Regions from separate parts of the Nocardioides pakistanensis genome, predicted to be linked through region 1. Evidence: riboswitches for the same ligand, from Rfam matches in the RefSeq annotation. Region 1 holds a riboswitch; each other region holds the start of a gene.
What was found. A riboswitch is a leader RNA that binds a small molecule or an ion and turns the genes downstream of it on or off. The one in region 1 is predicted to bind cobalamin.
Positions count from the first base shown of each region.

Region 2: another riboswitch for cobalamin. It lies ahead of cobN (cobaltochelatase subunit CobN); the one in region 1 lies ahead of ACYVIH_RS02975 (nitrite reductase).
Region 3: another riboswitch for cobalamin. It lies ahead of ACYVIH_RS02925 (nitrite reductase); the one in region 1 lies ahead of ACYVIH_RS02975 (nitrite reductase).

Region 1 is NZ_BAAGUV010000007.1:4,288-7,556, reverse strand. It holds gene ACYVIH_RS02985 (UPF0182 family membrane protein) at 1-1,185, shown strand, start outside; tRNA gene ACYVIH_RS02980 (tRNA-Met) at 1,248-1,321, shown strand; cobalamin riboswitch at 1,715-1,898, shown strand; gene ACYVIH_RS02975 (nitrite reductase) at 1,955-2,800, shown strand; gene ACYVIH_RS02970 (precorrin-8X methylmutase) at 2,797-3,269, shown strand, end outside.
Region 2 is NZ_BAAGUV010000051.1:15,649-18,917, reverse strand. It holds partial or broken gene cobN (cobaltochelatase subunit CobN) at 1-1,859, opposite strand, end outside; cobalamin riboswitch at 1,899-2,026, opposite strand; gene ACYVIH_RS17445 (histidine phosphatase family protein) at 2,026-2,604, shown strand; gene cobA (uroporphyrinogen-III C-methyltransferase) at 2,610-3,269, shown strand, end outside.
Region 3 is NZ_BAAGUV010000006.1:3,623-6,891, reverse strand. It holds gene ACYVIH_RS02935 (TerC family protein) at 1-532, shown strand, start outside; gene ACYVIH_RS02930 (transposase) at 872-1,321, shown strand; cobalamin riboswitch at 1,691-1,874, shown strand; gene ACYVIH_RS02925 (nitrite reductase) at 1,931-2,776, shown strand; gene ACYVIH_RS02920 (precorrin-8X methylmutase) at 2,773-3,269, shown strand, end outside.

The sequences.
Region 1 (3,269 bases):
CCCGCGGTCGTGGACGGCCGTGTCGTGTGGATCCTCGACGCGTACACCACCACGGACCGCTACCCGATGTCGGAGAAGAAGTCGCTCTCGGAGATGACCCGGGACAGCCTGCAGCCGCAGACCGCCTACGCGACGCTACCCACCGACGAGATCAACTACATCCGCAACTCGGTCAAGGCGGTCGTGGACGCGTACGACGGCACCGTCACGCTTTATGAGTGGGACGAGCAGGACCCGATCCTCAAGGCGTGGTCCTCGGCGTTCCCGGACGTGGTCGAGCCCAAGGACTCGATCCCCGACGAGCTGCGTGCGCACATGCGCTATCCCGAGGACCTGTTCAAGGTGCAGCGCAACATCCTGGCCACCTACCACGTCACGAACCCGAGCATCTTCTACGAAGGCAGTGACCAGTGGGAGGTCCCGGAGGACCCGACCAAGAAGACGCAGAACCAGCCGCCCTACCGGCTGTCGGTGCGCACGCCGGGCAGCGAGGAGCCGGTGTTCTCGCTGACCAGCGTCTACGTGCCGAAGAACCGGCAGAACCTCGCGGCGTTCATCTCCGTCGACGCCGATGCGGCCCAGGACGACTACGGCAGCATCCGGGTGCTCAGGCTCCCGGGCAGCACCCAGATCCCCGGCCCGTCGCAGATCGCCAACCAGTTCGGTGCCGACCAGGAGATCCAGGACGCGCGACTGGCGTTCACCAGGACCAACTCGAAGGTGATCGACGGCAACCTGCTGACGCTGCCCGTGGGCGACGGGCTGCTCTACGTGCAGCCGCTCTACACGCAACGCGAGTCCGGCGAGGGTCGCTATCCGGTGCTGCGCTACGTGCTCGCCTCCTTCGGCAAGGAGGTCGGCATCGGCACCAGCCTGACCGCGGCGCTCGACGACGTGCTCGGCGAGATCGACCCGTCCAACGAGCCGGTCGAGCCCGGCGACGGCGAACCCGCGCCGCCCGACGACGGTGAGCCGGCGGCCCCGGGCGATGTCACCTCGCTGCTCGAGCAGGCCGAGGAGGCGTTCACCGAGGCTGAGCGGGCGCTGCAGGACGGAGACCTCGCGGCGTACGCCGAGGCCACCGAGCGTGCCCGGCAGCTCGTCGCCGACGCGCTCGAGGCGGCCGGGGTCACCGAGGCTCCTGCTGACGAAGGCGCCGCGGCCGAGGACTCCGCTGGGGGGTGACCGGCGCCACAGCCCTCGATTTGGAGTCGGTGCTGACCGTCCCGTAAGGTTGTGTTCACCGACGCGGGGTGGAGCAGCTCGGTAGCTCGCTGGGCTCATAACCCAGAGGTCGCAGGTTCAAATCCTGCCCCCGCTACTGAAAACTGGCCCGTGACCTGCGGAAACGCAGGTCACGGGCCACTCGTCATTTGAGCCATTCCGGCTTGTGTCGCGCTTTCGTGACCCAGAAACCCCGTTGGTCGCGAAGCGAGGCGCGGCCCGACGGGGCCCGAGTGACGACGCGGTCCATAGCCAGCGAACCGAGGCGTGACCGGAATGGCGCCGATGTCTCGGGCCGTTGGAGGCGCGGCGGACTTAGCCCGCGCGGGATCAGATGTCGTAGTTCTCGTCAGGCTCTCGTTGTCTTCCAACCTCTTCCATTGCCTGGTCAGAGCGGGCCCGGCGATGGCCGATCCGCACACTGACAGCCCTGCAGCAAGCGGGGCGGAGGTCTCCGCGGGTTCGCCCTATCGGTCGCGGGAGTGGGAGGCGCTAGTGTGTGGGCGCCAGTCGTACTCCACTCGTGGAGTCAGGGAACCCGGTGAGATTCCGGGACTGACGCGCAGCGGTGAGGGTGACGGGCGAGGCAACACGCCACTGGAGCGATGCTCTGGGAAGGTGCCTCGCACCGGTTGATCCCGAGTCCGAAGACCTGCTGGCACTGGTGACAACCGTCGCCAGGTCGTACGTGGACTCCGCGACAGGGTCCCTGACCAGATAGGTCCTGGCAGTGTCAGCCTCCCGCACTCGCGCCGACCGGTGTCCTGGCGCCCTCCGGCCGTGGCGGGCTGCGGACGGCCTTCTCGTACGGCTTCGGCTGATCGGGGGCAGGGTTCCCGCGAGAGCGCTGAGGTCGCTCGTCGAGGTCGCTGAGGAGTACGGCGACGGACGCGTGCACACGACGTCGCGGGCGAATCTTCAGGTGCGCGCCTTCCCCGGCTTCGAAGGCCGGTTGTCATCCGAGGCGCTCGCCGCCCTCGAGCGAACGGGCCTCCTGCCGAGCAGGACCCATGAACTGGTCCGCAATGTGATGGTGTCGCCGCAAACCGGTTTGGCCGGGGGTCGCGCCGACCTCCGAGCGGTTGCACGTGAGCTGGACGACCGGTTGTGCGCTGACCCGGATCTCGCGGCTCTGTCGGGCCGGTTCCTGTTCGTGCTCGACGACGGACGCGGCGATCTACTGGCTCGCAGCTGCGACCTGGGGCTGGTCGCGCTGGACTCGACCTGGGCTCAGCTACGGATCGGGACCGGGTGGGGGGCGACCGTGGAGCTCGCGGAGGCGGCAGGGCGGATCGCGGAGCTGGCGCATGAGTTCGTCGTATGCCGAGGGCGCGGGCCGGGCGCGGCCTGGCACGTGTCGGAGCTGGCCGAGGCCCTCGCCGTACCGAGAGCGACCGATCCAGGCCTCCCTGACCCGGCGGAACCGTTGCCATTCGGGGCAGTGCCCGGTGGGCGTCATGTCGAGGTTTCCGAGACCGGTCTCGACCAACAGGTCATCGAAGACCTGACCGCAGCAGTCGATCACGTGATTGTCACACCGTGGCGTGGCGTGCTCATTCCCGAGGAGAGCAGATGACCAACCTGCGCAGGCCAACGCGCCACTACGAGTACGTCGACTCCGGACCCGCCATCTATGTCGACTCCTTCGCCACCATCCGGCGAGAGGCCGACCTGCGGGCCGTGCCGGCCGATGCCGAGAAGCTCGCCGTCCGCATGATCCACGGCAGCGGGCAGGTCGACCTCGCTGATGACTTGATCGTGCATCCGCAGATGGTGTCGACTGCCCGGGCCGCGCTGGAGTCGGGCGCGCCGATCCTGTGCGATGCGACCATGGTCGCGACCGGCGTCACCCGGAGCCGACTGCCGAAGGACAACGACGTCGTCTGCCTGCTCAACGACCCGCGGGTGCCCGGGCTGGCCCGCGAGTGGCGTACCACCCGTACCGCCGCCGCCGTCTCACTGTGGGGGCCGCGACTAGACGGTGCCGTTGTCGCCATCGGCAACGCTCCGACTGCACTGTTCCACCTACTGGAGATGATTCTCGA
Region 2 (3,269 bases), on a different contig from region 1:
GCCAGCTTGGCGGGATCCATCGCGGAGATCTTGTCGTACTCCTCGAGCAGACCCTCCAGCCGCGCGATGTCGCCGTAGGACTCCGCACGCGCCATCGGCGGCACCAGGTGGTCCACGATCGTCGCGTGCGCGCGGCGCTTGGCCTGCGCGCCCTCGCCCGGGTCGTTGACCAGGAACGGGTAGATCAGCGGCAGGTCCGCGATCGCGGCGTCGGGCCCGCACGCCGCGGACAGGGCGGCGTTCTTGCCCGGCAGCCACTCCATCGAGCCGTGCTTGCCCAGGTGCACCACCGCGTGCGCCCCGAACCCACCGGCGTCGACGTCCGCGCCGAGCCAGCGGTAGGCCGCGAGGTAGTGGTGGCTCGGTGCCAGGTCCGGATCGTGGTAGATCGCGACAGGGTTCTCGCCGAAGCCGCGCGGGGGCTGGATCAGGATCACCACGTTGCCGGCCTGCAGCGTGGCGAGCACGATCTCGCCCTCGTCGTTCACGAAGAGGTTGCCCGGTGGTTCGCCCCACGCCTCGACCATGGCATCGCGCAGCGGCGCCGGGAGGTCGGCCGTCCAGGCGTCGTACGCCGCCTTGCCGATGCGCACGTGTGCGTCGGTGAGCTGGGCGCTGGTCAGCCACTCCTCGTCCTGTCCGCCGGCGGCGATCAGCGCGTGGATCAGCGCGTCGCCGGCCTCGGTCTCGTCGGCGAGGTCGAGGAGGGGCAGGACGGGGTTGTCGGCCCCGAGGTCGTACCCCTCCTCGCGCAGGCGGCGCAGCAGCCGGATCGCGGAGACCGGGGTGTCCAGGCCGACGGCGTTCCCCACCCGCGCATGCTTGGTGGGGTAGGCGCTCAGCATCAGCGCGACCCGCTTCTCGTCGGGGGGCACCCGGCGCAGGACGGCGTGGTTGACCGCGATGCCGGCGACGCGGGCGCAGCGCTCGGCGTCGGCGACGTACGACGGCAGCCCGTCGGCGTCGATCTCCTTGAACGAGAACGGAGCCGTGGTGATCCGGCCGTCGAATTCCGGGATCGCGATCTGGCTCGCGTAGTCGAGCGGGCTGATGCCGTCGTCGGAGGCCTCCCACTCGGCGCGGCTGTTGGTGAGACACAGCCCCTGCAGCACGGGGATGTCGAGCGCGGCCATCCGCTCGACGTCCCACGCCTCGTCGTCGCCGCCGGCGCTCGCCGTCGCCGGGGTGCTGCCGCCGGCCGCCAGGACCGTCACGACGAGTGCGTCGAGCGTCCCGAGCGCGGCGTACAGCTCATCGGGCGCGGAGCGGAGCGAGCCGGCGAAGATCGGCACCCCGACGGCCCGGCCGGTCGCGTCGACCGCGTCGGCGAGGGCGTGGGCGAAGGCGTTGTTGCCGCTGGCCTCGTGGGCGCGGTAGTAGAGCACCCCGACGCGTGGCAGCCCGCTGCCGTGCGCGAACGGCCGGTCGGCGTACCCCCACGCGGGCACCGTCGCCGGTGGCTCGAAGCCCTCGCCGGTCAGCAGCACCGTGTCGGAGAGGAAGGCGTGCAGCTGGGCCAGGTTGGCCGGACCGCCCTCGGCGAGGTAGCGATGCGCCTCGGCGGCCGTCCCCACCGGGACGGTCGACAGCTCCATGAGCTCGGCGTTCGGCTCCTGCTCCCCCCCGAGGATCACGAGCGGCGTGCCGTCCTCGCGCACGGCGGACAGCCCGGGCCACAGGTCGTGCGGGGAACCGAGCAGGCGGACCACGACCAGGTCGGCGGATCCGGCGAGAGCGGCGAGCTCGACGTCGGAGCTGCGGGTCGGGTTCGCCCACGCGTAGTCGACGCGGCTCGCGCGCGCCGAGAGCAGGTCGGTGTCGGACGTCGACAGCAGGGCGATGCGGGTACGCGCAGCCATGGGCCGGGGCTCCTCCTCCGGGGTTCTCGCCCCGTCGATCGGTGGGATCAGCCCGCGGCCAGTGTCTGGCTGCGTCCCTTCGGACGTCACAGTGGCGGAACCGCCCCGGACTCTCACCGGGTTCCTGCGCCACGAGCGTCTCGCAGCCTACGGGAGAATCGCCCCCATGCCGCACCCGGTCTACCTCGTCCGTCACGGCCAGTCGGAGTGGAACGTACGCCGCCTGACGCAGGGGCAGACCGCTCATCCGCCGCTGACCGACCTCGGGCGCACCCAGTCGGCGGCGGCGGCGGAGTTGATCGCGAGTGACCTGGCTGGCCTGGGGCTGGTCGCGGCTCGGCTCATCTGCAGCGACCTGACCCGCGCGGCCGAGACCGCTGCGGTCATCGGCCGCCGGCTGCAGCTGACTCCGGAGTCGGACCTCCGCCTGCGCGAGCAACATCTGGGTGACCTCGAGGGCCGAACGTACGAGGAGACCTGGGCCGCAGCGGAGACCTTCGACTGGTCGGACCCGACGCAGCCGCTCGCGGGTGGCGAGTCGCTCATGGACGTGTACGACCGCATGGGTGCTGTGCTCGGCGACCTCGACCGCGGCTGCGTATCCGTCCTGGTGTCGCACGGGGACGCGATCCGGTCAGCCGTCGCGTATCTCCAAGGCATGAAGCCACACGAGGCAGCGTGGGTCGACGTCCCCAACGGGGCCGTGGCCCGCATCGACGATGGCCTCACGTGGCTTGGACAATGACGCTCATGCCTGACCGCGCCCTTTGCCTGGACCCAGCCCCGTTCGCCGGAGTCACCCTCGTCGGCGCCGGTCCAGGCGACCCGGACCTCATCACGATCGCTGGCCTCAAGGCACTGCTCGGCGCGGATGTCGTCGTGACCGATCGGCTGGTGCCTCATGAGTTGCTTGCGGGGCTCGCTCCCGATGTGGAGCTCATCGACGTCGCCAAGTTCCCGCGCAGCAGGTTCACCGCCCAGGAAGACATCAACGCCGTCCTGCTCGACCGGGCACGAGCCGGAAAGAGGGTCGTCCGCCTCAAGGGAGGTGACAGCTACGTCTTCGGTCGAGGGTTCGAGGAGGTGCTTGACCTGCACCAAGCGGGAGTCCCGGTCCGTGTCATCCCCGGCCTCTCCTCATCCCTCTCGGTACCAGCGCTGGCGGGGATCCCCGTCACGCACCGAGGGGTCGTCCACGACTTCACCGTCGTCTCAGGTCACCTACCGCCGCGCCACCCTGACAGCCTCGTCAATTGGGGCGCCCTGGCCGCATCACGAGGCACGATCGTCTTGATGATGGCCGTCCAAAACGCCGGTGCCATAGCCCAGGCCCTCATCGATGGCGGACGCGACGCCGGCCAGCCCGCGGCAATCGTCACGGACGGATCCCTGGCGAGCGAACGCGTCATC
Region 3 (3,269 bases), on a different contig from region 1:
CACCGGCGCTGGACACGTCGTGGAGGTGGAGCACATTCGCAGCGTGCGGTTCGTTCGCCGGTTCATGCCGGTGACCGCCGACTACGAGGGTCCGCGGATGTTCGGCCGGATAGACGGGCGCCGTGCTCTCACCCCGTTCGCGCTGGTGGTCGTCGCGGTCTTGGCGACCGACATCGTCTTCGCGGTCGACTCGGTTCCCGCGGTGTACGGGATCACCGGCGACCCGTTCCTGGTCTTCGCGACGAACGCGTTCGCACTCCTCGGGCTACGTGCCCTGTACTTCGTGTTGGAGGGTGCACTCAGCAAGCTCGTACACCTCGGCTACGGACTCGCGGCGATCCTCGCCTTCATCGGTGCCAAGCTCGCGCTGCACTGGGCACACATGCAGTGGCCCTCAGTCCCCGAGATACCCACACTGTGGTCCCTCGGCGTGATCGTCGCAGTCTTGACGCTGACCACCATCACAAGCCTGGTGGCGAGCCGCAAGGCCGAGGAACCTGCGCAGGTCTCCGAGATCCCGGAATCGAAGTGAGCAGAGGCCACCATCCCCTCTGAAGTTTCGCACCAAGACCCTGCGGGTGCTGCAGGTCGACGGCGAGCTCGAGGCGCTGCGGATGCTCACCGACGGAAGAGAAGCCCTGACCCGACGTCGAGTCCAAACGGTCGACCGGCTGCAGGCTCTGTCGGCTGAACTCCTGCCAGGACAGGCCAAACGGGACATCACCACCGGCCCAGGCCAAGGCCATGCTTGCGTCGGTCCGGCCGCGTGACGTCGCCGGGAGGACCCGCCGCCGCATCGCCGCCGACGAGCTCGCCGACCTGATCGCCGTCGAGGCGAAGATCAAGAAGGACCGCTGAGCTCAAGGCCATCGTGCTCGCCCGCGGCTCGACGCTGACGGACATCCACGGCGTCGGGCCCGTGGTGGCCGCACGGATCCTGGGCGACGTCGGCGACGTTGCTCGCTTCGCTGACCGCAACCGGTTCGTCTCCTGGCCCGGTACCGCGCCACTAGATGCGTCCTCCGGGGAGCAGAACCGTCACCGGCTGTCGCGAGCGGGGAACCGCCGGATGAACCACATGACCCACATCGCCGCGGTCACCCAGTTGCGCCTCGACACCGACGGCCGGGCCTACTACCGACGCAAGCGGGCTGAAGGCAAGAAGCCCCTGGAGGCACTGCGCTGTCTCAAGCGCAAGATCTCCGACGCCATCTATCGACAGCTCGTCGCAGACGCTCAGCGCCTTGCTGGCGCAGAGACGGGTCCGGGAGAGCACTGCGAGGTTCAAATCCTGCCCCCGCTGCTGATAACTGGCCCGTGACCCGCGGAAACGCAGGTCACGGGTCACTCGCTATTTGAGCCATACTGGCTTGTGTGACGCTCTCGTGACCCAGAAACCTCCGGTGGTCGCCAAACGAGGCGCGGCCCGACGGGGTCCAGGTGAAGACGCGGAACATGGCCAGCGAACAGAGGCGTGACCGGAATGGCGCCGATGTCTCGGGACGTTGGAGGCGGCTGACTTAGCCCACGCGGGATCAGATGTCGTGGTTCTCGTTGGCTCTCGTCTTCCAACATCTTTCACTGCCTGGTCAGAGCGGTCCCGGCGATGACGGATCCGCACCCTGGCAGCCCTGCAGCAAAGCGGGGCGGAGGTCTCCGCGGGCGCCCTATCGGTCGCGTGAGTGGGAGGCGCTAGTGTGTGGGCGCCAGTCGTACTCCACCCGTGGAGTCAGGGAACCCGGTGAGATTCCGGGACTGACGCGCAGCGGTAAGGGTGACGGGCGAGGCAACACGCCACTGGAGCGATGCTCTGGGAAGGTGCCTCGCCCCGGTTGATCCCGAGTCCGAAGACCTGCTGGCACTGGTGACAACCGTCGCCAGGTCGTACGTGGACTCCGCGACAGGGTCCCTGACCAGATAGGTCCTGGCAGTGTCAGCCTCCCGCACTCGCGCCGACCGGTGTCCCGGCGCCCTCCGACCGTGGCAGGCGGCCGACGGACTTCTCGTCCGGCTTCGGCTGATCGGGGGCAGAGTTCCCTCGACAGCGCTGAGGTCGCTCGTCGAGGTTGCAGAGGAGTACGGCGACGGACGCGTGCACACGACGTCGCGGGCGAACCTTCAGGTGCGCGCCTTTCCCGGCTCCGAAGGCCGGCTGTCTTCAGCGGCGTTCGCCGCCCTCGAGCGAACCGGCCTCCTGCCGACCAGGACCCATGAACTGGCCCGCAATGTGATGGTGTCCCCGCAAACCGGCCTGGCGGGTGGTCGCGCCGACCTCCGGGCAGTTGCATGCGAGCTCGACGACCGGCTGTGCGCTGACCCGGACCTCGCGGCCCTGCCCGGCCGGTTCCTGTTCGTGCTCGACGACGGACGCGGCGACCTTCTTGCTCGCAGCTGCGATCTAGGGCTGGTTGCGCTGGACTCGAGCCGGGTTCAGCTACGGATCGGGACCGAGTGGGGCGCGACCGTGCCGCTCGCGGAGGCGGCAGGGCGGATCGCGGAGCTAGCGCATGAGTTCGTCGTACGCCGAGGGCGCGGGCCGGGCGCGGCCTGGCACGTGTCGGAGCTGGCCGAGCCCCTCGTCGTACCGCGAGCGCCCGATCCGGGCCTTCCTGACCCGGCGGAACCGTTGCCCTTCGGGGTGGTGCCCGGTGGGCGTCATGTCGAGGTTTCCGAGACCGGTCTCGACCGCCAAGCCATCGAAGACCTGACCGCAGCAGTCGATCACGTGATTGTCACACCGTGGCGTGGCGTGCTCATTCCCGAGGAGAGCAGATGACCGACCTGCGCAGGCCAACGCGCCGCTACCAGTACGTCGACTCCGGGCCGGCCATCTACGTCGACTCATTCGCCACCATCCGGCGAGAGGCCGACCTGCGGGCGGTGCCGGCCGATGCCGAGAAGCTCGCCGTCCGCATGATCCACGGCAGCGGGCAGGTCGACCTCGCTGATGACCTGATCGTGCATCCGCAGATGGTGTCGACTGCCCGGGCCGCGCTGGAGTCGGGCGCGCCGATCCTGTGCGACGCGACCATGGTCGCGACCGGCGTTACCCGGAGCCGACTGCCGAAGGACAACGACGTCGTCTGCCTGCTCAACGACCCGCGGGTGCCCGGGCTGGCCCGCGAGTGGCGCACCACCCGTACCGCCGCCGCCGTGTCGCTGTGGGAGCCGCGGCTGGACGGTGCCGTTGTAGCGATCGGCAACGCTCCGACCGCGATGTTTCACTTGCTGGAGATGATTCTCGACGGTGGCCCGCGGCCTGCGGCGAT